One region of the Leuconostoc fallax genome, then DNA from elsewhere that is predicted to be linked to it. Evidence: riboswitches for the same ligand, from Rfam matches in the RefSeq annotation. Region 1 holds a riboswitch; each other region holds the start of a gene.
The links. Region 1 has a riboswitch for thiamine pyrophosphate ahead of thiW (energy coupling factor transporter S component ThiW). Riboswitches for the same ligand answer to the same signal wherever they lie in the genome.
Positions count from the first base shown of each region.

Region 1 (11,143 bases):
TGGTATTCAGTAGAATATTAGTAAGGAGTCAAACGGTTACATTTCAGAAAATTAGACAAGCACTAGGAAATGAGGCGTGTACATGAAAAAAGGTGTTTTAATTGGTATTATTTCTTCTTTGGTCACATTAGTAGTCTGTGGTATAGCGTTTTATACTTATAGCGAATTACAAGACGATCGTGATGATCGAACAGATACACCACAAGAACAGTCTACCAGTACCTCTTATTCGCAGTCAGGTAGTGGTGGTAGTAGCACGACAAGTAGTAGCAGTAGCAGCAGTATGCCTGGTGGTTATAATTTACCCAGTCAAGATAAAGTGAATGAACGCTTGAATTCAGATTTGGACAAGTTTGTTCAAAATAATAGTACCGATATTCATAATGGTAAATCTAATGACGAATTGTATGATATGTTTGAAGATCAATATGTTGATGCATATGAAAATGAATTAGAACGTAAGCACGGCGAGTCACAAGATGATGCAATTGAGAAATTATTGGATCAAGGTGTAGCCAATCTGAACTTTAACGAACGGATTACTGCTGCTAAGCAATAAAATCAAAATAAAAAGGTAAGATACATTGTATCTTACCTTTTTTATTTTGGCTTTATTTTTTTAATTGCCATTCATCTTCGAATTGATGTACGAAATCTAACATAAATTGATGACGCCCAGCCCCAATTTTTTTAGCTGTATCGGTGTTGAGATAATCTTTAAGTAGAAAGAGTTTTTCATAAAAATGATTAATGGCAGTAGAACTTCCCTTTCGATATTCTTTTTTGTCCATGTGATGACGTGGCTTGATGTTAGGATCATAAAGTGCATGATGTGCATGAACACCATATTCAATTGTTCGAGCGACTGCAATAGCACCAATAGCTTCTAATCGATCCGCATCCTGAACAATTTGTCCATTAATATCTAATGGAGCAGCACCATCTAGTGATTTAGACCAAGACATATTGTCAATGATATAGAAAATAGCAGTCTGTTGTGCCTTCGTTACATCAATACTATTAAGAAAATCAGCTACACGTTGTTTGGCTGCGACAACATCACTGAATAATTTATCATCATAGGTATCATGTAATAGCGCTGCAGCGCGTACGATAAAAGGATCAGCACTTGGCTCATGTTCTAAAATTGTATTAGATAAAGCTAGAACGCGCTCAATATGGTCAGTGCCATGTCCTGTTTCATCATTACCCAAAACTTGCTGCATGAATTGCTGAATTTGATCTAATTGTGTCATTTTCCCCTCCAAACTGTTAACCTTATGGTATCAAAACACCTTAGAATATGCTACGTGAAAGAATAAATTACATGCCAATTTTGAGTGTGTCTATATTGATAAGATAAAAAATGTTAGGAGAAAGTTAAAGTGATTATTGATAATTTTGCAAAAAATACTATTGCCAACGAGCAGGTCGACCTTGATGCTAATGCACTGTTAGCACATCATTTATTAATCACTGGTGCTACTGGTAGTGGTAAATCAACATCTCTACTAAAATTGGTAGAAAGTCTACAATCAAAACAACAGGCAACCATCATACTTGATCCAACAGGCGAGTATCATGATTTAGCGCATTCAGTGCAGTATAAGTTAGGGCAAAATGCTAATTTAGATTTTAGTCATTTTTCGGCAAAAGAAATTGCGGATTTGTTAGGTGATGCTAAAGGGACTTTAGTCAAGCAAATTGACGCTGCTATGACATCACTTAAAATACAAAAGAACGTCATCCAACAACCGGGATTGTACCAAAAAGTTAATCAATCACAAGAAGTATTTCAACAACAACAGACGGCTTTAAAAATGTTTGGAACAGATTATGATGCTAACCTGTTGCTTGATCAAGTTATTCAGGAATTTGTTGTGCCGTTGAGTGATGATCGAGCGGATTATAGCTTATTAGGACAAGTACTCGATTATCATAACATCAAAGCGCATTGGTTGACTTTGTTGGCAATGAAACAAGCATTGCAATCACCAAATTTACAGTATATTTTCAATAGGCATGATCATCATGTGGCGAAACAAACACAGACAGACTTGTTTTACATTTTAAAATTATTTTCTGAACATCAAGGCCAATTAACGTTGGTCATTGATATTAGTGCGTTAATGGTACAAGGCTCACAAAGCCGCTTAGTTTTATCTATTTTATTAAGACATCTTTTAGTGTTAAGAGCGACAAGTGCATATCGTTTTCCCATCACACTTTTTTTGGATGAATCCCATCGCTTTATCCCGGCAGAGCATGAAAATCTGACGGAATCTGGTTTATTTAAGTTGATTCGGGAAGGCAGAAAGTATGGTTTATACGTTGCATTGTCGACACAATCGCCACTTGACTTACCAGCCCAATTGCGGGGACAATTTGGTAGCATATTAATTCACCAGTTGAATGATTCAGAGGAACTCAATTGTTTGGTAACGCCAAAAGTTGACGATTTATTACAATATCAAAGATTGCAGCCGGGACAATGTATGTTGCAGTTAAATGGGAAACACGATATGTTACATGTCAATATTATGCAACCCAAGGCTTATCATGCGACAGCTTCACCGCTTTTCAAAAAACAGTATACGTATGAGAATTAAGTAGCTGCCTGCTCATTTATACACATTTGATTGGGAGATGTTATCTATACAAAGCAGCGGCGGCGGTATCAAAATAGCTTAAAATTCGCTATAATAAATTTATATTACCTCATACGGTAAAAGGAAAGAGGACTCATATGTCAGAACCAAATAATGTCTTATTTAACACTGGAAATCTAACAGATAGTGCTGTTATTTATGATAAGTTTTCTAAGGCAGAGCAACAATTTGCAAAGCGTGAAGATAATACATTTTATATTACAACACCAATTTATTACCCATCAGGGAAATTACAGTTAGGCAATACCTATACCACGGTTTTGGCTGATGCTGCAGCGCGCTATCATCGCCTGTTAGGTCAAGATGTTTATTTTTTGACTGGGACTGATGAACATGGGCTCAAAATCCAACAAAAAGCACAAGCAGCTGGACAATCTGAAATTCAATATTTGGATGGTATGGCGAAACAAATTAAAGAATTATGGTCATTAATGGATATTTCATATGATCAATTTATTCGAACAACTGAACCACAGCATGAAGCAGCAGTTCAGAATATTTTTAAACAATTGCTAGATCAAGGTGATATTTATAAAGGCGAATACGAGGGATGGTATTCAGTATCTGACGAAGAATACTTTACGGAATCACAATTAGCCGAAGTGTATCATGATGATAATGGTAAGGTAATTGGCGGTAAAGCACCATCAGGACACGAAGTTGAGCTAGTCAAAGAAGAAGCTTACTTCTTTAAGATGAGTAAGTATGCTGACTGGTTATTGGACTACTATAAATTGCATCCTAATTTTATTCAGCCTGAGGCACGAATGAATGAAATGATCAGTAACTTTATAGCGCCTGGCTTGGAAGATCTTGCCATGACAAGAACCAGTTTTGATTGGGGTGTTAAGGTACCTGGTGATGAAAAGCATGTCATTTATGTGTGGATCGATGCCTTGGCCAACTATATTACTGCCTTGGGTTATGGTAGTGCTGATGATACATTATTCCAACGCTATTGGCCAGCTAATGCACAATTAGTTGGTAAAGAAATTGTGCGTTTCCATACGATTTATTGGCCAATTATTTTACATGCACTAGGCTTACCACTACCAAAATCAGTGATTGGGCACGGTTGGTTAGTGATGAAAGACGGTAAAATGTCTAAATCAAAGGGTAACGTTATTTACCCTGAAGTATTAGAACAACGTTATGGTCTTGATGCAGTACGTTACTATCTATTACGAGCAATGCCATTTGGTAATGATGGTGTCTTTACACCTGAGGACTTTGTGAGTCGTGTTAATTTTGATTTGGCAAACGACCTTGGTAATTTACTTAATCGGACAATTGCCATGATTAATAAGTACGAAGAGGGCATTATTCCAAAGTTAGCAACCGGTAAAACGTCATTTGATGAAGATTTAATTCGGATTATTAACGAAAGTATGGTAACGTATCATCAGCATTTCAACAAATTACGGACAGCAGATGCTTTGGAGTCAATATGGACGATTATTCGTCGTGCCAATAAATATATTGATGAAACACAACCTTGGGTTTTGGCAAAAGATGAAGCGCGTGCAGATGAGTTGTCAAGTGTCATGGCACATTTGGCGGCTTCGCTAAGAGTTACTGCTGTACTATTGCAACCTGTACTGACACAAGCACCTGCCAAAATATTTGAACAACTTGGATTAGATTATCCCAAAGAGGGTGTGCGTATTGCTAATCTATCTTTTGGTGGCTTACCAACAGGTGGAAAAGTTGTGAAGAAGGGACAACCAATCTTCCCACGTCAAAATTTTGAAGAGGAAGTAACCTTTATTGCAGGTTTGGTTTCTAAAGATACTAAAGGTAAGGGACGTGCAGCTAAAGAAGAAGCCAAACAAAAAGCACAAACCGAAGCAGTAGTAGAAAAAGCACCAATTGCTTATGATGATTTTGACAAGGTACAAATTCTTGCAGCTAAAATCACAGCTGGTGAAATTGTGGCAAAATCAGAAAAACTTCTTAAGTTTACATTGGATGATGGTTCTGGTAAACCAAGACAAATCCTTTCAGGTATTCGTAAATGGTATCCAGAGCCAACAGCTCTGATCGGAAAAACGGTGGCTATCGTTGCTAATATGAAACCACGCAAAATGGCAGGTGAGATGAGTGAAGGTATGATTCTCTCTGCTGAAAAGAATGGTAAAGTAACAGTGACCATTTTGCCAGATAGTATTGAGGCAGGATCAGGTATCGAATAATTGTTAATTGAAAAAGCCAAAAACCATATATATGGTTTTTGGCTTTTTATTGACCATTTTTATTTAAAGAGTTGGATGTGCGATATAGTTCAAGTCAGTAATCATCGATTAAATGCCTTACTGAGTGAGATTGATATATTAGCGCACGATGATATAAAAAGATAAGTCGGTTAGTTTACTTTTTTGTTAAAATAATAGCAATTTTATACAATTTAAAAGTTTAAAATCAGTGTTTAATGGTTAATATACTAAGCTAAAGGAGTTGATGTGATGTCAACAAAATGTGTTTTGATTATAGACCCTGAATTACCTTTAGGGATTATTGCTAATACGGGAGCTATTCTTGGTGCCGCTTTAGGTAAGCTGCATCCTGAAATTAATGGGGATGATATAGTGAGTCAAGAAGGCATCCTTTTTCCAGGCATTGTAAATATTCCCATCCCAGTCTTAAAAAGTAATGCCGAAAAAATTGCAGGAATTCATTCAGAGGCATCGAATACTGACAATATTTCTGTTATTGCTTTTACAGATTGTGCCCAAACGGCCCAAAATTATGTTGAATACACTGAAAGCATTCAGAAAGTGCAAACACAAGATATTCAATTTTTAGGTATTTGTTTATATGGTGACAAAAAGAAGGTTAATCATTTTGCTGGTGATTTACCACTTTTACGTTAAGTTGTGTTTGGTAATGTTTGGGTGTAATACCTGTATATTGTTTAAATAATTTATTGAAATGACTTTCATCGTAAAAACCATTTTGAGTAGCTATAGCCGCCATTGATTGTGAATTAGCGTTTAGCAGTTGTTTTTGTGCATGATTAATTCGACAATTCACCAAATATTTATTTGGCGAAATATGATAGTACTTTTTGAAGAGACGAGTAAAATGAAATTGTGTCATACCAACTGTATGGGCAAGATATGGCATGCTTAGTGGTGAGGCATAGTTAGTTTTGATATAACTTTTGGCTTCTGTTAAGCGTGGGTCGACTTGATGCGGTATTGTATGATCTACGACATTATTTAATGTATGATGCTGTAAAAAAGTTGTTAATTGATTCAATTCGGCATGTTGTGTTGCTTGTGAGCCTGAGGCTAAGCGATGCAATATGTTTTTTAATTGCTGGCTTTGCATTGTTGTGAGTTTAATTGCCATTGGATGTGTCGCAGACTGCATTAATTTTGGCTCAAGAAAAAGCATTTGGTATTGCCAATGTAACGGGTCAATTGGTTGACACCAATGGACATATTGTGCAGGGATAACAACGAGTGTATTTGGACCAAGTTGCCGGATACTATCAACATGGGCTAGACAATGCCCCTTTTCAATAAAACCAATTGAAATTGTATCGTGAAATTGAAATCGTGGTGTTTGCAAGGTAAACTGACAAAATTTATGAATCATATCGTGTCTATTATGCACTTTGGTATATGTGATGCTCATACATGCTCCCTGTCTTATCCATATCATGCCAATATCGCTTCTTAATCAGCGTAAGGAATTTCAGTATAGTTCACAAATAGGGATAAGGTCAACTGCAATTTTAGCGGGAAAGGTGTATCATCTCGGTGTTGTAAGCGCATACATATAGTGGTAGGCTAAAAGCGTAGAGAGAATATGTCTAACAGGGACATATTATATTGAAAGGATGGCATGACATGTTGAATTTCTTAAAGCCTTTACCGTCAGCACCTAAAATTGAAGGACATAAGGTAGAGTCTGAGTACAAAAGACGTCAACTAGGTGTTTTAGTGGCGACGTGTTTTAGTTATATTGGATATTATATTATTCGTCTGATATTTACAACGGAACAGGTCCCTCTAATGAAGGCATATGGTTTTACTTTAGGTCAGGTAGGATTTATACTATCGACGTTTGGTATCGGCTATGGTGTGGCTAAGTTATTTATGGGCGCTTTAGTGGATAAATCTAATACTGAACGGTTCTTGGCTTTTGGTTTATACTTATCTTGTTTCTTTAACTTACTGATAGGTTTTACACAGAATTATTATGTTATTTTATTTCTAATGTTATTTATAGCAGTAACACAAGCTATGGGGGCACCGGCGTGTCAGCGACAAATTAGTTTGTGGTTTTCCAAAAAGCATCGAGGTACTGCCTTTTCAATTTGGGCTTCAGCTCATAATGCAGGGGCGTTCTTCTGTGTGGCATCAGTGCAATTAGCAACGTTCTTATTTTCGGGTTCGTTGACAGCAGTATTCGTCACAGCTTCAGTTTTTTCAGCTATTATTGCAACAGCTATGTTACTGATTAATACGGATCGCCCTGAATCAGCTGGATTACCGAATATTGCAGAGTACTCTGGTTATGAAGAGGTTGATGAAGACGGACAGCCAACGGCTACATCACTGACTGATAAATCTTTTGGTACAATTTTTGTCCAAGATATTTTAACCAATAAAGTTGTGTGGGCAGTGACACTGACATCAATGATGATATACATTGTTCGTTATGGCATTATGAGTTGGATTCCTAGTTATTTACCTACTAAAGGATTTAGTGTTGAATGGGCAAAGTGGTTTATTGGTATCTTTGAGTTATCAGCAGTTCCTGGTGTTATTTTGATGGGGGCATTATCCGACTTGATTAAAGGTCGCCGGTCATTAGTATGTTTAATTTGTAGTATTGGTATGGCTGGTTGTTTGGTTGCTTACTTTACAAGTAGTAATCATTTGGTCATAACTATTATGTTGTTTGTTTTGGGTAGCTTGATTTATGCACCGCTTGCACTTGTTGGTTTAATGGTTAATGAAGCTGTGCCAAATTACGCGGTTGGGTTGTCGACTGGTTTTATGGGCTTCTTCCAATATGTTTTCGGAGAAACTATGGCTACGGCATTAATTGGTAATTTAGTTGATAAATTCGGTTGGAGTGCTGAATCTATCGTAATTTATATTGCATCATTTATTGCTATTCTTTTATTAATCTATCTTGTGTTTAAGGAACGCCGCATTCTAAAAATGGAGTCCATTTTAAACAAGCAAGCCTCATGATGTGTGGCAATCAATGGTTAATAGTATTATGCGGTATATTTTGGTATACTAGATGCAATAATTGAATATTTATTTACTAGGGGAGCTATTATAGCTGAGACACAATCGTGGACCCTTCGAACCTGATCTAGGTGATACTAGCGTAGGAAAGTAACTCATAATACGTATGCTATACGCTGTTTAGTCACTTTTGTGTGCTAAATGGCGTTTTTTATTTTAAGGAGGCGATGTCATAAAGATGAGAAAGCGTCTGCTTTCAGCTTAAGGTAAGGGAGCACTTAACTTGAGTCATCTCAAATATTTTGCGAGGGAACCCGATTTTTATCATGCGGGGTGAGAGGTGATACGTTTATCACGACCGACACGATCTAAAAGGATCGTTAGCAAATTCAGGAGAGCAGGAGAGCAGGAGAGAAAGGACGTTCAAAGAACGTAAAATTATCATGCACAAAAATATAAATACATCGGCCCAACGCATTAAAAAGATGGTTGTGGCCGCATTACTTTCAGGGTTGAGTTATGCACTATCGACAATGATTATTTTTCCAAACATGGCACCATTTCAACATTTTGTTGATGTTATTGCAGCAATATTATTAGGGCCATGGTACGCAACGTTGTCTGGCTTAATAACGGGAGTGGCACGTATGAGTTTTGAAGCTCGTCCGGCAACCAGTGTCGTCAGTATTTTAGTAGCACCGGCCTTAGCGGCATGGCTATATCGCTTAACAGGTAAAATATGGGGTGCTGTCCTTGGCGAAATAGTGGGCGTTGGTGTGATTGGCGCACTGTTATCTTACCCTGTTATGAAGTATATTTATGGTCTGGATTTAAAGCATTTTTATTACTATATGCCGTTCTTTATTCCTTCTGTTGTTGTTGGTTCAATATTAGGTGGGCTCATGATGTATACTTTCAAAAAGTCTGGTCAACTGAAGAGATGGCAAAAATTATTAAACCATCAATAGTAGCACTATCTTAATTATTTTTTACGGATAGGTAAGTGAAGATGTAAGTGAAATAGTGCCGGTTGAAAATAGATATTATGTGTTAGTCATTAATTTAAATAACGATCATTATGATCGTTATTTTTTGTGACCATTTTTCTCGAATGATCCTAATTATGCAATAAGTTAAGCAATAGCCCAAAAGCCCGTTCTTTCAAGGCTTATCACGTGTATTGTGATTGTAAAAGGTGTATTCTGTGTGTAGATTATGTAGTTTACTGAGAGAAACAAAGGAGTTTGCATGGACAAAATTTTTAATGTTGATGGTTACGAGTTTGCAATGGTACATAAGGTATTTGGACAAGATATTTTTACGGCTACAGTTACTGATACGGAAGCGGTAGTGAACTGGATTGGTTGTAAAAAGTTTAATATGGATGACCATGTGGATTATGTTAGTAAATATGAAATGAGAGATCATATTAAACGCACCATTAATCGCGAGGTTTCAACATGGTTTATTAAACAAAAGAACCCCAATAAGTTACCGCCTTTTGATGGCATTATTATTAATAGAGCAGGTAAAGCCAATCGACTTTAATTTTGTAATAAAAAATGTGGAGGAGGGAAGTAATGCATCATAAAACTGATCTTAGTCGCTTGGTAGGGAAGCAATTTAAAGTAACTGATGCCAGTGGTTATCGATTTATAGCAGTGATTGAAGATATTGAGAAAGCCAAATCATTAATATCGTTGCCTGGTTTTGAAGATAATGCAGCAATGGCGCTAGATAATATCATTATGACAGTAAAATCTAATGCCAGAATTGAGAATCATCTACATGTTGGAACCTATGATACATTACCGGGTATTAGATTTATTATTTAAGTAGTAAAAGACGTCACTTCTTTAGGAGTGACGTCTTTTAGTTTTTATAGCTAACCAGCCTAAGAGAATAAGAATGACTACGCATGCAACAATATATTTTTGATATAAGAAAGCCAAGTATGTTTTCCTGTAATGACACTAATAGTACCAACTTGACCATAATAGATTGTTTGATAATCTTTGGCATTAAGATCTAAATTAGCGCTTACTTGGTAAAAGTTACCTTGCTTTGTTGCGACTGGATGAGCCGTAATATTGGCTATTTTACCAGTGATTGTTAAAGGCTTACTATTTTTTTGTGTTAAATGATAACGAATTGTTTGTCCCTCTGATATTGCTGAAATATCATTTGTTGAAATATAAAAATTAACGATAAGATCAGGGTGTTGTCTAATATTAGGGTATATTTGCGCAATATTGGTACCTTGAGGAATATTATCTAACTTAGTTTTATCAACTAATAACTTAACGGTACCAGATTCACTTGCGACAATTGCATTTTTATTGTTTATTTGTGTTGCATTGTACTGAATTCTCAGCTGTTTAATTTCTTGATTAATAGCTTTGAGTTCTTTTGTAATTGATGCTAATTGTTGAGATTTGAGTTCGGTTATTTTGTCTTTTAGTATATCTGATTTCTGGTGTTCAGAAGTGATGCCAGCATACTGTGTACGGTAATTAGTGATAGTATCATTTAACTGTTCAATTTGCTGCTTAATATTAGATACTGTTTCTTTTTTTACTTTATCCATTTGGACTGCGGATAAGCCCTGTATCTGATTTTGATAATTAGAAAAAATAGTGTAGTAATCGTTTTTAGATGATAATGTTGTATTATTTATGATGGCGTTGAGTAAAGCTTGATATTGATTTAAAGCAATATTCTTCTTTGCTAAGGCGTCTGATACAATGCCTTTTTGCTGGGTAGCGTTATTTTGATTTTCCACTTGTTGCTGAAAATCAGCTGTTACACTGCGGCACTGGGCGAGATAACTTTGGTAGGCAGATGAACAGCCATAATGATCGTCACTTAGAAATAAATTTTTATTTTGATTGATACTATCTTGATAGCATGTTAATGCTTGCGCGTGTTCTTGTAAATCTTGGAGAGATGATGATTGTAATTTTAAATTGGTGTCAGTTTCGATATTTTGATATTGTACGAGTAACTCACCAGCACGTACATCTTTCTTGGTGAGTAATTCGTTTTTAATAATAGGATTATTGCTTGTTGATTGTATAGTTTTTAATATTTTATGTGGTGCTATTTCACCAGTGCTTTTAACCACGATTTCTTTGTGAGTGAAACAAGCTATTAAAATTAAAATCGTGAGTAACATGAGTGTTGGAAAAATAATGAGTGTTGTGAAATTTTGATATCGTTTGTTATAAAATTCCGAACTTTCTAAGAGCTTTTGGTTGAACATAG
Region 1 is NZ_PUFI01000005.1:16,239-27,381, forward strand. Features, by position in the region: gene C5L23_RS00665 (hypothetical protein) at 83-559, shown strand; gene C5L23_RS00670 (HD domain-containing protein) at 612-1,256, opposite strand; gene C5L23_RS00675 (ATP-binding protein) at 1,386-2,609, shown strand; gene metG (methionine--tRNA ligase) at 2,747-4,861, shown strand; gene C5L23_RS00685 (DUF2000 domain-containing protein) at 5,132-5,539, shown strand; gene C5L23_RS00690 (helix-turn-helix transcriptional regulator) at 5,502-6,308, opposite strand; gene C5L23_RS00695 (MFS transporter) at 6,524-7,879, shown strand; TPP riboswitch at 7,948-8,045, shown strand; gene thiW (energy coupling factor transporter S component ThiW) at 8,323-8,847, shown strand; gene C5L23_RS00705 (hypothetical protein) at 9,128-9,427, shown strand; gene C5L23_RS00710 (hypothetical protein) at 9,460-9,714, shown strand; gene C5L23_RS00715 (bacteriocin secretion accessory protein) at 9,792-11,141, opposite strand.

Region 2 (11,143 bases), on a different contig from region 1:
TTTAAATACAGTATCGGTCTGTGCTAACAAATTTTCTAAAATAGCCAATAATTCTGGCTTAATATGGTGTTGAAACAAATCACTAGACACAATACCATTCTCAAACGGTAAGTATTCTCTAACTAAATTTTTGAGCCACATTGTACCGTCTGGCCGCGCCTCAGCAAAATCAGCTAATCTGAGTATCATTTTTTTAAGATTATCATCTTGATTAGGATTACCAAAATTATTGACTAATCTCAAAAAATCATCATGATGGGCATGCGTTTCTTCATAAAATTGTGCCAAAACATCGTCCAGAACATCTTGTCTCAATAATTCTCGCTCTGCTGTATCAGATAATAATCGAAACTGTGGATCAAGACCAATCACATGATAATATGTCTCAATCAATCTTAGTGCATAGGCATCAATGGTTGAAATATTAGCCACAGGTAATAATAATAATTGTTCTTGTAAAAAGCGTGCTTGTTGTGGGTCTTTAACATCCTGTAGGCGATTTTCAATGGCACGCTCTAGGCGTTCTCGCATCTCTTTAGCAGCAGCATTGGTAAAAGTTACAATTAAAAAATTTTCAACACTAGTACCATTCAAAATTTTCTGTATCAATCGCTCAATTAAAACCGTTGTCTTACCAGATCCCGCTGAAGCAGCAACCAAAATATTATGATTATCTTCTGAAATAGCACGTTGTTGATGTGATGTAAACTGCGTCATAACTCCGCCTCATTTTCTAATAGTTTTAGGATCTGTTGTTTGCTACCAGTGATTAAATTGTCATGATATTTATCGCCTAATGCCCGATCAAACCTCAAAATATCACGATAGGGTGTATATTGCATACTTTTAATTTCTGGTAACAATGGGAAGTCACCATTAAGAATATGTTCACCTGCGGCAATGATATTGGCTTTATTTCGTTGTAGTAATAAATCCAATTGCGCTGAATTTACCATATCAGACATTTTACTCAAACTACCATCACGATTACGACCTAACGCATAATATGTTGCTTTTTCTCCCTCATCAAGATGAGCCAAAGCTTCCAAATAGTCATCGTCATCAATAAACAAGCCACGATATTTAAATAATTCTGCACTGAGTTCACCGTGAATGAGCTGTTCAAAATCACCATCAAATTGACTTAGCTTTGTTTTAGTTGGTGATATTTTAGCAAAGAATGCCCCGCCAACTTTTTGTAACCCAAGTTGGCTTTTAGCTTGCTGTGCTGCTTGCCAGTATGTGAGTAATTGCATTTGTAGCCCATTATAGGCTTGTGCCCAATCAAATTTTTTGTGGTTTGATTTATAATCGATAATCGTGCCAAATGTTTCATGATTATCTTGATAATCTAGACGATCTAATTTACCACGCACATGAACACTTCCTTTAGACAAACTAAAGTCTAAAGCAGGAAGACTGTCTTTAGCAAAACCAAAAAGTTGTTCCACTGCTTTGGGTTTTGCATGACCTGTACGGGCGACTTTTTGCAAGTTAAATAACAGCGTTTGACTCACTTGAATCAGATAAGCTGTAATAGCACGCATTTTAGCAGTTTCTTTTAATAATGCAAATTCTGGTTTCTCTAATTGTTGCGCCATACTATCCAAAACCAATTGTTTTAAATCAGCCGTAGTCAGTTCACGCAAGCTGAGATTTTCTCGAATTAAATTGTGAATCACTGACTCAAAAATGGCATGATAAAGTGTTCCTGTCTGTGCAATATTTAATTCATGTTTAGGCCGCTCTTGTAAGCTTAAACCGTATTGCAAAAAATAAGCCAACGGATTGTGATAGTAACTTTCCAGTTGAGAAATCGATACATTTAAATCGCGACCAAATATTTCGGAAACAAATTCTGGCTTTAAGCGACTGACTGTGTTTTGATAATTCGGTGCAGATAAGACACGCGCTGTTCTTTCTGGTAATCGTTTGCTCAAAGCATTTCTCAGTGCTTGCATAGCTGAACTATCATCTGGTAACAATTTAACCATTTCAGATAATGTCGCACGTGGTGTCCCAATGTATGCCTTCAATAAATGTGCACTATCAGATGGTCGATTGGTTATTTTCTCTGGTTCAACATCAAAAGCATGACTTAATCGTTTAAAATATGGTGAAATTTCCGCAATATTTCCGGTAGCATCAAGTAGCGGGTAAGATAATGTAACATTATTTTGGCTTGCTGCTAACGCACCATAAAACAATAAATTTTCTTCTGCCATTTGTTGCTGAGCTGTGTTTTGTAAATATTTGGGTTGCTCCTGTTGTGCCAAAGCTGGTTGTACCAGCACCCGATCACTGTCATTAATTAACGCAGTCGTTCGCATCTGTGCTGGTAAGTTTTGGCGCGTACCACCAATAAAATATAACTGTTGATAACGTGTACTCTGAACAATACCAGCTTCAGATATTGTAATTTGGTCTAAGCTGTTAGGTATTCCCGAAAACTTAGCACCGACAAAGCCAGCCTTTAGAGCTTCTGTAAATTGGTCAACTTGAAAACGTTCTTCACCAGACAACATCACTAATTCATTGAGTGTCTGCGTTAGCATATCCCATACTTCAATGCCCTGTTGAGAACGCGTTAATTCACCAGATGCCACAAGATGATTTTGCTCTCCAATAATAGCATCCGTCACTTTATGATTCACTAACCAATTGATTAACTGCGTTGCAAATTCGCGGTTTGTCTGGCTCTTTTTAATAATAGCGTCAAAACTATCAAAAATTTGTAGTACATATTGTCTCAATGCCTCTAAGCGCTGATTAATCTTACTATCCGTCTGAAACATTTCAGTTGCTTCTTCGTCTGCTGTTGTTGTAAATAAAGCAAAAGCGCTTTTTTTATCACGCCAAGTACTTTCATAAGGTTGATAAGCAAGTAAATAATTATCTAAATAAGCCACAATATCTAAAAACTCATCACGATCAATTAATATATTATCTTGAACCGGACGTAATAAACTCGTTTTTAGGATTGCTAACACATTTTGATATTGAAAACGTTGTTGTGATGGTAAAAGGAGGTTAAAAATCAGTTCAACCAATGGATGCGTCATCATATCTTGATCTAAGTCTAGGAAATAAGGTAAGTCAAACTGAGACATTACCGCCGGAATATCCGCTTGATAAGCGTTAAGGTCACGGGCTAATATGACAATATCGCGTAAATGCAAATGAGAAGAAGTAGCCAAAGATTGACGAATACGTCGTGCAACTTCCTGCAGTTCAACCATGGGATTTTCTGCAGTGAACATTTGTAAGGCAACATTATTATTTTTTGCAGTGAATGTCCGATATTCACCAATTGACTCCCACGCCTGCAATAACGTATTGCTCGTATTTGAGAGATGACGTGCTGTAGTGGCTGTTACAAGTTGCGTCGCTTGCCCTATTCGTTTAGCATAATATGTCAGTTCTTGTGCTAACTGCATTGGTTTAAAGAAAACATCGCCCTCTTTTTGTTGTCCCAGATATTGGGCATCCCCTAACAATGAAATTGTCACTGACCATTTTTGAATTAATGTTGTCACCACTTGATATTCTGCTGCTGTTAACCCATTAAAGCCTTCAAAATAGAAAGCAACATCTGTCAATGTGATATTTTGCATTTGTGAAGCAAAAAAAGATAATGTTTCCTGTGGTGTGATGAACTGTGCCCCAAGTTTTTCATCCAATGCATCGGCAACAACGGCCAAGTCTAGTAATTTCTGTTGTAATGTTTGCTTAACGAACGTTGAATCAGCCGTTTGTTGATCCAAAATATTAAGAATATCTTCTGGGGTAACGCGACTAGCTCTTAATTCGATTAATTGTTTAACAAGTGCATCCACAAAGCCACTTTTAGACTGCATTCTAGCAAATATTGGCAATTGTTGCGCTTTTTCTTGCAGTATTGACGAAACTATCATAAATAAGCCAGAAGATTGCACTGTTGTTGCTTGCTTCTCCGGCAAATTTTTACCTAAAGCCCATGCTAATCGTGTTAACGAATAGACTTGTAGTTGACTTTGTGCATAAACTTCTTGATTATCATAATGGTTTAATTGTGCAAATCGTTCTAAAACATTAACTTCACTATCAAATTTAATATGATTTGGCACAATGTAATATATCGTTAGCTTAGGATTTTCCTTCAGGCGTTGTTGAATATCTTGTAATAGCTCGCCGCGTAAATCTTGACGGCCATTCCCCATTAGAATTGTAAGCATCATTCGCCTCCTAAATATCGTTATGTTTATTATAAAAGAAAAGATACATTGGCACATGATACGTTCTTAAAAATCATTGGTCAATTTTAAGACAATATTAAAAATCTCTATACATCATGTATAGAGATCTAAATAAATTATAAATTAACGAATTTCAGCACCTAATCCGGATACTAGCGCTTGCTTCACTTTTTCAAAATCAGTATTAACATCTGTTTCAACCAAAGTTTCGTCATCGTCTTGATAAGTTAAGGTATAAGCTAATGAGCGCTTACCTTTTGACAAATTTTCTCCCGTATAAAGATCAAACAAGGTAACATCCACTAATTTACTGTAAGCTGTATCCCAAATAACCGACTCAATTGTCGCATTTGAAATGTTATCATCTACCAATAAAGCAATATCTCGTGATACTTGTGGGAAACGCGATATTTTCTGATATAAAATATCTTCATCAATATTTGAAAATACATGCTCTAAGTTCAATTCAAAGCCAAATACACGAGGTAACTTTTGTGCTTTTAATGTACTTGGATGAATCTGTCCCACAAATCCCAAATGAATATCGCCAGCATAAATATCTGCAGTCTGTCCAGGATGCATATCTGGATATTGGTCTGTTGCAACATAACGAATACTCTTTTCCGAGATACCAATTTCATCAAGATATTGGGCGACAATCCCCTTAATATCGTAGAAATCAACTGTTCTTTCAGCTTTTTCCTTTTGCCAATGACTCTCCGCTAATTCCCCAACTAGAACACCAGCCACATGTTCAACTTCCTGAGGCAATTCGTTTTCATTTTTAGCAAAGAAAACACGCCCCTGCTCATATAACGCAATATCATGAACGGAATGAGCGACATTGTAAGCCACATCATCCAAAAGGCCGGATAGAATATTTTGACGCGCCGTTGTACGATCGCTGCTCATTGGGTAAGATAGTGACACAGTTGGACGCTTTTGCGCCAAAGTAAACTTTTGAGCTTTCTCAGCGGTCGTTAACACATAAGAAATCGCTTGATTCAATCCAAGACTTTCAAAAATTTGACGTGTCGCACGCATTTTACGCTGACGGTGAGACAATTTCCCTAGTGTTGTTGGTCCTACTGGTAAAGTAACTGGTAGATTGTCATAGCCAAATAAACGTGCAACTTCTTCAATAAGATCAGCTTCTATACTGATATCTGGGCGACGAGCTGGCACAGTAACGATCAACGCCGTTCCATTATTTTCATAAGTAAATGCTAGGCGATCAAATATCGTTGCAATATCAGCTAATGTTAACTGTGTTCCCAGCAATTGATTCACCCGTTGTGATGTCAATTGAATTTTAATAATTGGTGGCTGCTTATCCACTGCCACAACACGTCCTTTAGCAACTTGACCTTGGGCTAACTGATCAACTAATGCTGCTGCATGGTCCAATGTATTGAAAGTATTATCTGAATTCACACCGCGTTCAAATCTTGATGATGCCTCTGAATGAAGATTATGACGGCGTGCTGTCGCACGAACCAATGTTGAATTAAATACAGCTGATTCTATTACAATATTTTTAGTATTGGCATCAACTTCAGATGACATACCACCCATCACACCAGCAAGCATCAAAGCGCGCTGATCATCAGCAATGACAATATCTTCTCCTGAACGCAAGTGACGTTCGTTACCATCAAGGGTTGTTAATATTTCATCTTCACCTGCACGGCGGACATGGAGCGTTTGCCCAGTCAGCTTATCCAAATCAAAAGCGTGAATTGGCTGTCCATACATCAACATCATGTAGTTCGTAATATCGACAATGTTATTAATTGGTCGCATACCAGCATTCCACAAGCGTTTTTGTAGCCACAGTGGACTATCTTGTACTGTCACATTATTCATCACACGCACGGCATACTTCGATACTAATGATGGCTCATCTATCACAACATTAATTTGGTCCGCGGCTAACGTCTCATACTCTATTAAATCGAAGTCTGGTTCAGTCACTGTAACATGGCGCATAGCACCAAATTCATAGGCTGTCCCAATCATCGATAACATATCTGCACGATTAGGCGTTAAATCTGTATCCACAACAATATCATGCATACCCAAAACTGCCAATGCGTCATCACCTGTCGAGACATCTTTTATATCTTCTGGGTTAAATACAAAAATACCGGCTTCAAAATCCTTTGGTGCAATTTTGGCGTCAAAACCGATTTCTTGTAAAGCAACTAGCATACCGTTGGACTCAATGCCACGTAGCTTTACCTGAGATAATTCGATTAATTCACCACTTTCATGATTGATAATATGTGCCCCAACTTGGGCCAAAATAACAAACTGTCCAACTGCTACATTAGGTGCACCAGTCACAACTTGAACCTGTTGTGATTGTCCAATATCAAGTTGCGTAATCACCATGTGGTCTGAATCAGGATGGGTTGCAATTGACATCACTTCAGCCACAATCAAGCCATCTTGCTTGTCCGCTAAGGTTTTATAGTCGTCAACTTCAACACTCGTACGTTCGATTTCTTCTACTAAATCGCTAATATCACTTTCTGTTACGGCTAATGGCTGATCTAAATACTCATTAAGCCACTCTAAATTGATTTTCATGTTAATTACCCTTTCGATTGAATTGTGAAATGAAGCGTACATCGTTTAAGTAGAATTGTCGAATATCATCTACACCGTATTTCAACATAGCAAAACGATCCGGTCCCAATCCAAAGGCAAAGGCTGAATACTTAGTACTATCCACACCATCCATCTTCAAAACGTTTGGATGTGTCATACCAGCACCTAGTACTTCAATCCATTCAATATCCTCTGGTCGCGTGTCAGGTGTTACTTCATTCCATGACACATCAACTTCAACACTCGGCTCAGTAAAAGGGAAATATGATGGGCGTAAACGAATTTGATGCTTTTCACCAAACAGTTCTTGAGCAATTGACAAGAGTGTTCCCTTTAAATCAGCCATTGTGATATTTTCACCGACAACCAATCCTTCAATTTGATGGAATTGATGTGAATGCGTCGCATCATCTGTATCACGACGATAAACCTTACCCGGGCTAATCATTTTGAGCGGTCCTTGGCTAAAATCATGCTTTTCTAAAACACGAGATTCAACGGGGGATGTTTGCGTGCGCATTAATATTTCCGGTGTAATATAAAATGTATCTTGCATATCACGTGCTGGATGATCTTTTGGCAAATTCAAACGCTCAAAATTATAATGATCCGTCTCAATTTCGGGTGCATCTACGGTATCATCAACGACTTTAAAACCAAGGCCAATAAAATGATCTTCGATTTCATCAATAATCTGTTGCAAAACATGCGGTTGCCCGACGCGACGTGTACTACCAGGTAATGTGACATCTAATTTTTCAGTTGCTAATTGCTGATTTAGTGTAATAGCCTCTTGCTGTGCTTTTTTTTCGGCTAATAACTGCGTAATAACCTGTCGCACATGATTACCAACTTCACCAACCTTTGGCTTCTGTTCAGGGCTAACATCCTTCATCCCTTTGAGCAATGTTGTGAGTTGACCTTTTTTACCAAGAAAAGAAATTCTTAGCTTTTCTATGTCATTACCACTAGCATTAATATTTTCAATGGCAATTTTTTCTAATTGCTGTAATTCCTCTATTAGGTTCATTGCTTATCTCATCTTTCTAACATTCTAAAATGAATACCGACAAAAAACGTCCCATGTTTCCAATGATGAAAACATGGGACGTTATCTATCGTGGTACCACCCAACTTTTAACCGATAAATGATCGATTTCTTTCACATTCTTAACGCGAATAAACGTCTGGTGTTAACCAAATGACTCCTGGCTGAAATTCAGTAATCATTAGTGTGACTTTTCACCATATCATCACTCTCTGAAACTAATATCATACTTACTAGGCCAATCTTTGTCTCTTAATAACTAGTATATCATTTTTTAATTTCTTCGTCACCATGGCAATCATCCGTAACATGATTCCAATCATCTGACCATTCATGTATTGCTTTCATGATTGGCCGCATTGCTTCCCCACGTTCTGTCAGTTTATACTCAATAAGATTTGAATCATCATATGTAACACGATTGACCAGGTTGTCTGCTTCTAGTGCTTTTAGTCTCTCTACTAATACACGGTCTGAACAACCTGGAATTGCTCTAGAAATCTCCAAAAATCTTCTTGGCCCGCTGACAAGCAATGCCTCAATAATCATACCGTTCCATTTACGCCCCAATATTTCAAAGGTACATAAAAAATTACGACACAATAAATTTTCTGTGTGTTTCGCTAACTTCGCCATTGTATCCTTTTCCCTCATGAATTTGTTTATATCATAACATACACTAAATATGATACGACAAGTAAACGTTTCCATTCGCACAAATTTCTGTATTATATAAAATATAGCTAAGTATTGCAAATTTTAACAGCGCTTGATACACTTAAATCGTTGAATCAAACAAGCTGGGGTGCCGTTATGGCTGAGAAAATACCCATTGAACCTGATCTATTTTATGTTAGCGTAGGAAGCTTAGTTTGTTTACTCGTAAGATAAGTAGACAATACCCGGTACACTAACATGTGTGTCGGGTATTTTATATATCAAGAGACAAAGGCTCTTTGATTCTCCAATATTATAAATGGAGGTTTGTTTTATGCAAACTGTATCAGAAAGTAAGCACACTTGGAGCTTACGAGACGTTATTTTTCTAGCGATTATCGCAATATTCTTTGGTGTGATTTATCAACTTTGGAGCTTTGCCTACTACGCAATAGCCGCAACACCATTAAAACCATATGCTAATGATTTAACTATTGGTGTTTGGTTAATGGCCGGTCCATTAGCTGGTGTCTTGTTAAAAAGAATCGGTGCCACTGTTATTGCTGAAATTTTAGCTGCGGCTGTTGAAATGATGCTATTTTCAAGTTGGGGTGCTGCTAATTTGATTGCTGGTTTTGTACAAGGTATTGGTAACGAACTTGGATTTGCGATGACTGGTTATAAGAATTGGTCAAAACTTGGATTGCTGCTATCTAGTATTATGGCAACAATTGTGACATTTGGCTGGGATTGGTTTCAAAGTGGTTACAGTGCTTATCATTTTGGCATGATTGTGACATTATTCATTATTCGTTTCATTTCGATTGGTTTCTTTGCTGGAATTCTTGTGTATTGGATCAGTCAGCTTGTTGCCAAAACGAATCTATTAAAGCACTAAATCATTATGACAACATTAGCTGTTAATCATCTAAGCTTTGCTTATGAATCCAATCAACCGAATATTTTAAATGATATCACGCTATCTCCAAAACCCAGTACCTTCAATCTCCTCATTGGTCCCTCTGGTAGCGGTAAATCAACATTACTAAAAAGTATGGCTGGTCTGTATCCTAAATATGGTGGCTATGTTACCGGCGGCACAATATTATTAAATAACCATGATATTAGTACCTTAGCACCCTTTGAACGCGCTAAACGTGTGGCATTACTTTTCCAAAACCCTAGCCGTCAGTTTGCGATGCGTACAGTTAAGGAGCAGTTAATTTTTGCTCTTGAAAATATCCAGATGCCAGTAAATGAAATTACACCACGTGTGAATCAAGTCATTGCTACTTTACGCTTAGAGCCATTACTCGAGCGTGATTTAATCACACTTTCCGGTGGTGAACAACAACGCGTAGCATTAGCTACTGTTCTTGCTTTGGATAGTGACATTATTTTGTTAGATGAGCCCTTTGCTAACGTTGATGCTACATCTCGATTAGCCATCCTAAAAGACCTGCATGAATTGCAAAAAAATGAGGGTAAAACAATTTTTATATCTGATCATGATTGGACAGGTTATCATGACATTGTCGATCACTTGTTTGAATTGGATATTGCAACCAAAAATATTGCTGAAATTGATAAACATCATTTACTGCAAGTTGAGACAGCATCATCAATTCATCATCATTTCAACGATACTTATCGTTTGAGCTGGCAACAATTAGCGCTATCTGTCGGTCAACATCAATTGTTGCAGGCAAATGATTTTGCTTTGCCACTGAACCGTTTAGGTTTACTATCAGGCGATAATGGGGTTGGTAAATCAACTTTATTTAACGCTTTAGCACACCAAATAAAATATGACGGTCACATTTATTTTGACCACCAACCCACTAAAAAAATTAAAATTAAGAAATGGGCAAAGCAATTGGGCTTGGTATTTCAAAAGAGTACCGATCAATTTGTCGCCCTTACTGTATCTGATGAAATCAAAATCTCTCAGCGACACAGTTTAGCACCCCATTATTGGAACGATGAACGTATTCAAACTGCAATTGAGGCATTGAATTTAGCGCATGTCACGCAACAAGTAAGTTATCAGCTGTCTGGTGGTCAACAAAAGAAATTACAGGTTCTCGTTATGTTAATTATGGCGCAACCTGTTTTATTATTTGATGAACCTTTGGCAGGCCTAGATATGACTTCCTTAACTGTTGTATTACAACTCATCAAAAAAACCATGGCTGATTTAGAATTGAGTGTATTAATGATTTCACATCAACGGCTTGGTGTAACACCGTTCATAGACTATGAAATCCATTTGAGTGACACGAAATTAACATTATTAGGGGGACAGCAAGATGTCCAAACAACTTAATGCAAGTATTCTAGTTATTATCATGATTGGTGTTGGTCTCCAATTAACATTTGCTAAAAGTGTTATTCTCAATATCATTATTACTTGGATTGGTCTAGGTTATTTAATCTACTGTCGGGTATCATTTAAAATGTTAGCAACCATGTTGTTAGTAGCTTTCCCTCTATCACTTGGTACTTGGTGGTCATTTGTCGCCTTTGGTGTTGCTGATGTTTGGCACAATGCTTGGATATATAGTACCCGTCTATATGCTTATTTATGTTT
Region 2 is NZ_PUFI01000014.1:12,057-23,199, reverse strand. Features, by position in the region: gene addA (helicase-exonuclease AddAB subunit AddA) at 1-717, opposite strand, end outside; gene C5L23_RS04405 (PD-(D/E)XK nuclease family protein) at 714-4,217, opposite strand; gene pheT (phenylalanine--tRNA ligase subunit beta) at 4,359-6,827, opposite strand; gene pheS (phenylalanine--tRNA ligase subunit alpha) at 6,829-7,878, opposite strand; T-box leader at 7,950-8,151, opposite strand; gene C5L23_RS04390 (winged helix-turn-helix transcriptional regulator) at 8,164-8,532, opposite strand; TPP riboswitch at 8,688-8,778, shown strand; gene C5L23_RS04385 (ECF transporter S component) at 8,888-9,451, shown strand; gene C5L23_RS04380 (ATP-binding cassette domain-containing protein) at 9,458-10,879, shown strand; gene C5L23_RS04375 (energy-coupling factor transporter transmembrane component T family protein) at 10,863-11,143, shown strand, end outside.
Region 2: it holds a riboswitch for thiamine pyrophosphate, as region 1 does, so the genes downstream of both, C5L23_RS04385 (ECF transporter S component) here and thiW (energy coupling factor transporter S component ThiW) in region 1, are expected to answer to the same signal.

Region 3 (11,143 bases), on a different contig from region 1:
ATGAAACAGGTTCTTGTGCGATTTTAAGAATTTCTCTGACCTTATCTGGTACTAGGTCCATTTCAGCCCCAATTTCTTCAGGCAATGGTTCACGACCCAAATCTTGAAGCAATTGTCGTTGAATACGAATTAATTTATTAATCGTTTCAACCATGTGCACTGGAATACGGATTGTACGCGCTTGATCGGCAATAGCACGTGTAATGGCCTGACGAATCCACCATGTTGCATACGTTGAAAACTTGAATCCCTTTTGATAGTCAAATTTCTCAACGGCCTTCATCAACCCCATGTTACCTTCTTGAATCAAGTCCAAGAATTGCATACCACGGCCAACATAACGCTTAGCAATCGATACCACTAATCGTAAGTTAGCTTCCGCCAACTCTTGTTTAGCGATTTCAGCATCAGCATCACCAGCCTCAATACGCTTGGCGATTTCGATTTCTTCATCACCCTTCAGCAATGACACACGACCAATTTCCTTTAAGTACATACGTACCGGGTCGTTAATTTTAATGCCAGCCGGTGTATCCTCAGCCGCAGCTAATTCTTCCTTACTAGGCTTATTTTGCTTAGCACGCAATACTTCCGGTGCTGGATCGCCCTTTTCATCAACAATGGCAATACCAGCATCTTCAACTTTTTCCATCATGCGTTCAATATTCTCTTCATCTAGAGAGAAAGGTTGCGCCAAACGCGTTGCTAAATCATCGTACTTAACCTGCTTCAAAGGTTTAAATTCAGCAATCAAAGCCTTCAATGCTTTGTCATATTCTGGATTTTTAATAGGACCAGATTTAGTACTTCTTTTATGTGTTGATGCTTTACCTGCAGCCGCTGCTTCTTCTGGTGTTTTACCTTGAGCTAAGGCCAACAACTCAGCTTTTTTGGCGCGGCTATTGTAGGAAACATGATGTTGATCTAAATATGCTTTAATATCTGAGATTTTACTTGATGCTGTAATAGTAGCCATATATTCTCCTGTAATGCAATGCTCATATAACTCAATTATAAACTATATTGTTGCTTTTGACGTTTAAGCTGTATCAGTTCTGTCATTAATGTAATCATTTGTGTCTGATCATGCTGCGCTTTAGCAATATTCAGCTTTTCTTGAATACGATTAATTTTTTCATCTAATGGTGCTTCTTCGACAATAATGTGTAAATAATCATGAATCGCTTCATCATTAATGGTAAGATCTCCGAATACACGTTCCATAGCCATTAATTTTTGATTCAACTCTGGTTTTTGAATAAAATCCATAAATTGCGCTAAATCAAATTGTGCTGGATGCTGGTTATGATAAATGTCAACCAGCATCATTAATAACTGATAATCGGAATGAATGAAAGCGAAACCCTCTGTCTGTTTAACATAAGCTAATACTGATGGTGACTTGATCATGGCCATGATCAATGCCCGTTCAGCCTGCTCAACTCTTGTAATACTGTGATTAACATCAACCGTTTCAAAAGAACTTTTGGCCTGTTCAACATCATTTTGTGTGCCATTAGAACGTTTGGGATGTGTTACTGATGTCTGCGTTACAATTTGTGCTAATTGCGCTTGTAATGCACTTTGAGACGTATTAAATTCATTAGCTAATCGTTTAATTTGAATATCTTGTTCGACGGGTGTTGCTTCTGCGATAATCGTCAATGCGTCGTTGATAAAACTCAGATATTGCGATTGATTACTCAAATTTTTTCCGAAACGCGCATTCTCGATTAGAAATTCTACTGGTGTTTGAACACTCTGTTGCAACGCCCGTTTTAAGTTATCAACACCACGTTGAGTTCTCATTTCATCCGGGTCCAAATTATCAGGTAACAGGACAATGCCCATTTTGATTTTTGGTGCATATTGACGAATTAAATGAATACTACGCTTGGCTGCGCGTTGCCCCGGTTCATCACCATCATAGACGAGCATGACTTGTTTTGCATACCGACTAACCAGTTGAATATGTTCTTTGGTCAATGCTGTACCCATTGTTGCCACACCAGACAATGTATCTGCCATATGCGCTGCAATGACATCCATAAAACCTTCGAATATGAATACCGTACTCGTCTGTCTAATGGTTGCTTTTGCTAAATCAAAATTATAGAGCAGTTTTGATTTATTAAAAAATGGGCTTTCAGGGCTGTTCATATACTTGATCTGATCATCAGGTCTAAGAGAACGACCAGAAAAGCCAACAACCTGTCCACGATCGTTTTTGATGGGCCATACAATTCTACCCGAAAAACGGTCTCGCAACTTACCATCAGAATTATTTTCAATAAAAAGCTCTGACTGACTTAACACATTGCTTGATATACCCTTATCTTGAGCATATTGCAATAAAACATTGTCTTCCGGTACAAAGCCAATACCAAAAGTCTGAATAATATCATCAGATAATTGACGCTTATTATGAAGATAAGCCAGTGCCTTTTCACCAGATGTTGTATTTAACAAGATATGTTGGTACATTTTTTGCGCATCAACATATAACTGATAAATTTGCTGCGTCGTGCCGTCTGTTTGATGGGTTACATTAGAGGCCATTTGTTGGCTGACAGTCATACCAACAGACTCAGCCAACGACAATACAGTTTCAGGAAAGCTCAACCCCTCTTTTTCCATAACAAATGAAAAAACCGAACCCGAACGACCACACGAAAAACAATTATATACTTGCTTCGTTTCATCGACAAAAAGTGATGGATGATGATCATCATGAAATGGACAAGAACCATTATACTGCTTGCCACGTTTAACTAATTCAGTATATTGACCAATAACATCTATAATATTAACTTTTTGGCGAACTTCGTCAACAAAAGATTGCGGAATTTTACCTGCCACAAAGACCACCTTTCAATAACAAAAGTCGCAAACGAGCAGTCTGCGACTAAATACTAACAAATATAATTTTAGCTGTTTAACCGCTTTTTGTCAAGTCTCGGTTAACGCTATAAATGTTATGATATCAAGCTTTTACATCGTTTATAATACTCAAGTACCGATATTATGTTAACTAAACAATCGCTTTTTCCATCATTAATAATTGCCGTTTAAGATCTTTTCCTGCTCTATATTGTCCAATATCCCCATTTTGACGAATAATGCGATGGCACGGCACAACGAATAATACTGGATTTTTTGCAACAGCTGTTGCCACTGCTCGGACAGCGCTGGGATAGCCGACTTTTTGAGCCAATTGGCTGTAGCTCCATGTTTGTCCCCGCTTAATTGTTAATAGCGTTTGCCAAACTGCTCTTTGTAGGTCAGTACCACTATGAAAAGTAATGTGTTGACTAATTGGTGATTCTTCACCATTAAAGTATGCTTGTAAATATTGTGCAGCACCCACCGTCCGCATGTTATCTTCTATTAAATGTGCATCAGGAATATACTGATGTATTTCTGACAGGCCATGATTTGGAGAACCCACAAAGCTCAAACTCAACTGACCATCGACGGCCAAGTAATAAGTCATATCATTGATAGTATATTGATCATAATAAAGTATTACCATATTCTCACCTCGGTTTTTCCAACTAATATAGATAAAATTAAGATAAAATTGTATTTTCTTCTATTATATAATCAATCAATCTACTAATTATATGTTAGTAGTATGTATAATATTACAAATTGTCATCTCACTGACTTAAAAATAGTAATCAATTTAAGAATATATCACGCGCTTAACATTAATCCATTTTTGTCCTTGTTTAAAAAAAGTGAAGTAATATCACTGTAATCGCTAAGGTTCAGAATAGTATTCGTAACATTGTTATTGATATACACAAACGGAGGAAACAAATTGACTACTATCGCTACTAACTTTACTAAAGCTATTCTAGGAACAGCCGCAGCTGCAGGATTACTTATTGCAGGCGGTAGCGCAGCATCTGCTGACTCAAACTATACAATTAAATCTGGCGACACATTAAACAAGATTGCCGTCGCAACTTACGGTGATGCACAAGCTTCAGCTGGTGTATCTGCTATCGCTAAGGCAAATAACATTACCAATGTCAACTCAATCTTTGTTGGTAAAACATTGGTAATCCCTAGCCTTTCAGGTAATACAACGACAACACAAACACAAGCACCTGCTGTTAAGCAAGCTGCTTCAACTCAACAAGCTGCTTCAACTCAACAAGCTGCTTCAACTCAACAAACTGCACCAACTCAACAAACTGCTTCAACTCAACAAACTGCTTCAACTCAACAAGCCGCATCAACTCAACAAACTGCTTCAACTCAACAAGCCGCATCAACTCAACAAACTGCTTCAACCAAACAAGCTACGTCTACAGAAGAAACAGCATCAAGCTCAAGTTCTGTTTCAGGTAGCGATGCTTCAGCCAAAGCGTGGATTGCTAATAAGGAATCAACAAATTCTTATAGCGCCCGTAATGGCCAATATATTGGTAAATACCAATTGAGTTCATCATACTTAAATGGTGATTATTCTGCAGCCAACCAAGAAAAGGTTGCGGACAGCTACGTTAGTGATCGTTATGGTTCATGGTCAAATGCCAAGAGCTTCTGGTTAGCTAATGGTTGGTATTAATATTATATAATCCAAGTATAAAAAGGTCGGACTTAATGTCCGACCTTTTTTAATTGAGTATAGCAGTACCAATCGTCAAGTACGTTGCAAATAGCAACCATAACATATATGGCACTAGTAAGTATCCAGCGTAGCGGTGAATACGATAGGCATATTTCAGAGTGAACATAACCAGCACATCTAAACCTATAATTACCAGTAGTCCCCACCAAAAAGCATTTCCGCCAAAGAAAATAATACTCCAAATAAAATTAACAGCTAATTGAACAACAAACAAGCCAATAAAGCGATTTTGATAACGCTTATTTTTTTGTCGCAATGCAATAAAGAAAGCTGTAGCCATCATAAAGTAAAGTAATGGCCAAACAATACCAAAAACATATGAAGGTGGTGATAACACCGGTTGGGTTAAATGATTATACTTAGTTGCAATGTCACCTGCTAACAATCCAGATAACCAACCAATACCTTCTACAACTAATACAATAATAATAAACTGTACAGTTGCAAGTACCTTGTTATTTTTCATAATGACTGTCTACTTTCTCAATGAACCAATGACAATCTCACAGATTAGCCAATACAGCGATAAAATCATCAATTGTTTTTTGCCATGTGATACGTTGCAAATAGTTTCTAGCATCCTGTGTCATTTTTTGCAAACGACGACTTGGTGACGCTATAGCCTTTTCGATAGCTACAGAAAGTTGATATTCATCCAAGTGCGTTGATATATAAGTGTCTTTAGACATAAACCATGGTCCGGAACCTTCAGCAAAGTCAATAACAGGCAATCCAGCACTCATCATCTCAAATGTTACTAATGAGAAGTTTGTCATAGATGGTGCAATACCAAAATCGTTGTCTCGGTAAAGTTGCAATAACTGTGAATGATTCAACTTCCCTAAATTACGACCATTAATGAATTGGTATTGACTGTCTGACCCAAAATAAGAAATTTCTAATTCAATTCCTTTCTTTTTTAGCAGTCGTTGGCTATTATTCAATACCATTTGAATGTAAATGGGCGCTCGTCTTGGGCTCACCCACTTTGTGTAAACTGCCAACTTAATTTTTTTCTTATCTAAATATTGACTAAAATCGCGTTCTTGGAAAGGATATGTTGAGCTATCAACAGGGAAATTAATGCTTTCAAGTGGACTATTAACCACACAATTTTTTTCGATCAAATCAGCACACCATGGACCTAAACTCACCATATGTAAGCCAAGTTCATACGTTTTTTTGGCTAATTGATAACGATCACCATAGGCATAAAAGTAAGGTTCATAATCTTGAACAAAATACATTTTATACCCTTTGAAATTTTTAATCACATAAGCGGATTCCCATAATGTTGCAATCCAAATATCAGATTGATGTCGTTCTAAATCATTAATACCTAAACAAGTCCCTTGATATCCAGGGCAATTAAACGCTGCGTTCTCTTCCATTTCTTCAACAGGCTGTTCAACATAACTTAAATAATAGACTTGGTAACCTTGCTTACTCAACGCTGTTCCAAGATGCAACATCGTTGTCTGTCCACCGTCAAAAGCAATAATACCCGTCGTGACAAACGTCACCGATTGATACTGCTTTTTTGTATTTTGAATCACTGGATCTGAATTAAAATAAGGCATAATATCATCATAAACATGAATATCACCTTGCGGCACATCGACTACCTTTTTTTTATCAGACATTTGTTCTCCCTTCACTACAATCATCCTATATCATTTATAAGTTTCCTTGTTTTTATCTTAACTCTATTTAAGTCAAATAACAAAAGAGACGATTTCAGCCACTTAAACCATATAAAAAAGACTAATAAATCCTAATTATTCAAGGATATTCATTAGTCTTTTTATGAGTATTATCATATTTTAATCTCATTTAAAGAGACTTAATTACCACAACTTAATCACAAACAGACAAATTTGTAGCGCTATCATAATAAATAAAATAATTAGCCAGCCCGCTATTTTTGTCGGTAATAATTGATAATAGCTCCTTGATTCTCCTTCTTCAAAACCATGTGATGTCATAGCCATAGCTAGATTATTAGACCATACTAAAGCTTGGCTAATCGCCTTAAAGTACAAAATTGGTGACCAAAAACTGAGCACTTGTCCTCGCATTAATGCTACTGCTCGCGTTGTTTTAACAGCCGTAATAACTTTAGGAATGAAATTAAAAGCTCCAAGAATACCATAAACAAAGGTAGCTGACATTTTAGCATTTTGTTCCAACGCTCTCAATAGTTTATATAGCACCATCGTTTCCATAAAGGCTGCACCCATAAAAATATAAGCCCACACACGCGTTGTCATGACTAAAGCAAAATGTAAACGATCAGCGCTATCACCTCTACCGAAAAAATAGAAAGATGTAAATGATCCCAAGGCTGGTAAAATCGACATCATGGTCAAACGAACTAATGTCTTAATTGGACATTTTACCAGAATCAAAATCATAATACTGATCACAATTAGCGCCATATTCACGACGACGGAATGTGTAAAAGCAATTTCAACGGAGATGAGCAGAACTAATAACAACTTCTGTGATTCATTCATGAGGCTACCTGCTGACAATAGTGCAAACCATTTTTATCAAAATGCACGTGATAATCAATATAAGGTAACAGATTATGCGTTTGATGTGAAATCATGATAATGCTCTGATGTAATAATGCAGTTGTGTATTGTAATAATGACATTAATACATGAATAGAATGCTCATCTAGACCTGCTAATGGCTCATCCATTAATAAAGTTTCTGGTGCAATAATCATCATAATTAAGATTTGTAATTTTTTTTGCTGACCACCTGATAACTCATAGACTGAATGATGAGATAATCCAATTAAATTTAATTTTTCGACTGCATCGGCTATCACTTCAGCTGTCCAGTAATCACTACGATGGCTATGTTGTTGTGCTTGTTCGATTTCCTCGGCAACAGTAATATTTAGAAACTGTTGGCTCGCATTTTGAAACACCATTCCAACTCGTCTTGCATGATGTTTTAATTTGATACGATGCAGTGGAACGTCTTGATAGGTTAAATCACCAGAATATGCCTGTAATTTAGCCATTGCCCGTAATAAACTTGATTTACCAATACCATTTGGTCCAGTAATCAATGTTATTTTACCCTTTGGCCATACTAAATCCGTATTTTCGAGTATCCTTTGATTGCCATTACTTAAACCCATATGTTGCATTTGAAAAATATTTTGATTAAATGGTGCATTATCTACACGATTCTGTTGCTGCGTTGACTTAAAAAAATCACCCCATGCAGCATCAGCAACTCGTTCTAGTTGCTGATTTTCCATATGATATAAATGCGTGATGAGCGTATCATAATTACTTTTATCATGATCGGATACTAAAATGCCGTGTCCTTCGTCGACTAATTTTTTGAGTACCAACTGTAATTCTCGACGATGTATCGGGTCAACTGCCGCAAATGGTTCATCTAATAAAATTATTTCAGCACCTAATGCTAATGTTTCAGCAAGTGCAACTTTTTGTAATTCACCACCCGATAACTGTGACAACTGGCGGTGCTGCAATGACGCTATACCAACCGATTGAAGCGCTTGATCAATTCGTTTATCTATTTCTTCTGCAGCTAACGACAAATTTTCGAGTGCAAAAATCATTTCATCTCTAACATTGTCCATCGCAAACTGCTGTTCAGGATGTTGAAATAATATAGCGATTTGTGGCGCGCGTTGATTCGCTTTTATCGAGTGAACAGCAAGACCATCTAATGTCACTGCACTACTTAACACCCCGCCGTATTTTGGATACAGACCGGCAAGTGCCATCATTAAAGTCGATTTCCCACATCCCGAAGGGCCAACTAACAAAGCAAATTGCTTACTCTCCAGCTCAAAATCAACGTCCTTCAAAATAATTTGATTGTCATATTGAATACTTAGCTGATGTGTTTCTAATTTCATACCTACAGTCAACTTTCTTTAATCACATTCAATACCAACGTTCACTTCAACAATTTTGACTTTTCTAATAAGCGAACAATCCAGTAAACTAATACGCCTGCAAAAAAGCCAACTGAAATCCAACGCACAATAAACAAACCAATTAACATACCTATATTCAATTGTAGGTAGCCATCATGAAACAATGACCAAAAAAAGGTTACGGCAGTTCCCGTTAATGTTGATAAAATCAATCCTAATTTCCAACTTTTATAACCCGTTAATGTAAAACCAAGTTCCGAACCAATCCCTTGAATAAATCCTGAAATAATTGTCGCAACACCCCAATAGCCACCCAATAAAGCTTCACCAGTGGCTGCTAATATTTCACCAATCAAGCCAGCACCTACTCTTTTAAGTAAGTAACTCGCTAATGGCGCAGCCATCATCCATGGCCCGATTGTAATAGCAATTGCATAGGGATGTAGTCCCATTGGGACTAACACCGCATCTAGCGCTGCATAAATCGGATCCATAATAAAATAAATGACACCGAATCCAATCCCGATTAAAGCCATCAAAATGACTTCTCTAAGTGACCATTTGTACGCCCTTGATGTTTGTACTGCTTCTGAATTTTCCATAATCTCCTACTCCTCCTAGAGAAAGAGGTCCTTATGTATCAATAAATTGCCCGATGACTAAATCAACGTAAAAAGCCATCTATTGCAAAAGAAAAATGCAACAGACGGCACTAAAAACCAATCTAGCTTATCTTCCTTCGCAGGTATTAACCTACAGGTTCAATGGGTATTATCTCAACCTTACGGTACCCCAGATAAATAATTTAACTACGACGTTAGTATAAGTTATCCTTTTTCCTAAATCAAGAACTTTTTTATCCTTCCATTCAAAATCGTTCAGAAAAGTATTTGCAATAAATGATGAAGTTATGCTATGCTAACGTCATTAAAAATAATAATATGCTGTCCACTAGGGGTGCCATTTTGGCTGAGATGATGTAAAGTCAATCCCTTTGAACCTGATCTAGTCAATACTAGCGTAGGAAAGTGGTATTCTGATAAAAGATACCTTTTTTTACTTAGATTTCACCTAGGTAAAGAAGGTTTTTTATTTGTATTCTACTAGTGGCAGCTAGGAGGATTTATGTTTTCAGATGAACTAAAACTAGCAGCAGCGCCTATTATGGCGGAAATTCACAAACATCCATTTGTACAAGGTATTACAAATGGGCACGTCGACAAAGCGGCACTTATTTTTTATGTACAGCAAGATTATCAGTACTTAAGTGAATTCATTAAAATTTATGCTAATGCTATTACAAAACTAACCGATCGTAATGAAATGACCTTTTTTGCCAATTCAATTGATTTTATTTTGAATAGTGAAATACATCCCCATCATGTCTTTTGCGATGTGGCAGGTGTTCAGTACGAAGATTTACAACACGCTACCCCAGCACCCAAAGCCTATTTATATGAATCACATATGTATCGAGCAGCTGACACGGGTTCTCTCATGAATATTCTGGCTGCCTTTCTGCCTTGCCCTTGGACTTACGGTGAAATCGCCCGTCAACAAGTTGCTCAAAACGCTAACACTGATGATAATCCATTTAAAAGTTGGATTGATTTTTATGCCGGTACGGAAAATGACGCTGATGAATCCTTATCAAAACGGGTCTTTAGCTGGATCGACCGCCTCGCTTCAGAAGCAACATCTGAGCAAAGAACTCAGGCAAAACAATTTTTCCTAAAGAGTTGTGAACTAGAGTGGCAATTCTGGGAACAGGCTTTCTATCAACAAGATTGGCATTTTAAATCAATCATTAGTCAACCCGAGGCACAACAATCATGAAACAATATCCTCAAGCGCTAACGATTGCCGGCACCGATTCGGGTGGTGGTGCTGGTATTCAAGCTGATATTAAAACAATGCAAGCTTGCCATGTATTTAGTACTAATGTGGTTGTTGCGGTTACCGCTCAAAACACGCTGGACGTGCAAAAAGCCTTTGCACTCCCCACCGATATGGTGGATGCGCAGTTCGCCTCTATCTATGAGGATTTTGATATTAAAGCGGCCAAAACCGGTATGCTAGCTGATGCTGAACACGTTGCCTGTGTTGTGCAAAATATTAAAAAATATCATATACAACCACTAATTGTTGATCCTGTCATGGTTGCCAAGGGCGGTACACGTTTATTATCTAAAGATGCTATAGATTCTGTCATTCATGATCTCATTCCCTTAGCGACTATTGTGACACCTAATCTTCCTGAAGCAGAAGCCATTACTAATATGACAATCAAAAATCATGAAGATACACGTACTGCAGCTAAAAAAATTGCTAGTATGGGGGCTAAAAACGTCATCATCAAAGGTGGCCATCAAGACAGTGATATTATTTCTGACTATGTACTACTATCAGACGGGACTGACTTTTGGATGGCAAGTCCAAAGGTTGACACAATTCGAACACATGGTACAGGCGACACTTTATCTTCAGCCATTGCTAGCGCGCTGGCTAAAGGCGATACCATCCCATCAGCAATTCGTTTTGGGAAGTCTTTTATCGAAACAATCATT
Region 3 is NZ_PUFI01000014.1:356,361-367,503, reverse strand. Features, by position in the region: gene rpoD (RNA polymerase sigma factor RpoD) at 1-976, opposite strand, end outside; gene dnaG (DNA primase) at 1,012-2,859, opposite strand; gene C5L23_RS06035 (methylated-DNA--[protein]-cysteine S-methyltransferase) at 3,032-3,532, opposite strand; gene apf (aggregation-promoting factor) at 3,824-4,579, shown strand; gene C5L23_RS06025 (TspO/MBR family protein) at 4,629-5,108, opposite strand; gene C5L23_RS06020 (glycosyltransferase family protein) at 5,146-6,285, opposite strand; gene C5L23_RS06015 (energy-coupling factor transporter transmembrane component T family protein) at 6,490-7,158, opposite strand; gene C5L23_RS06010 (ATP-binding cassette domain-containing protein) at 7,155-8,555, opposite strand; gene C5L23_RS06005 (ECF transporter S component) at 8,597-9,178, opposite strand; TPP riboswitch at 9,294-9,381, opposite strand; TPP riboswitch at 9,520-9,620, shown strand; gene tenA (thiaminase II) at 9,702-10,412, shown strand; gene thiD (bifunctional hydroxymethylpyrimidine kinase/phosphomethylpyrimidine kinase) at 10,409-11,143, shown strand, end outside.
Region 3: it holds a riboswitch for thiamine pyrophosphate, as region 1 does, so the genes downstream of both, C5L23_RS06005 (ECF transporter S component) here and thiW (energy coupling factor transporter S component ThiW) in region 1, are expected to answer to the same signal.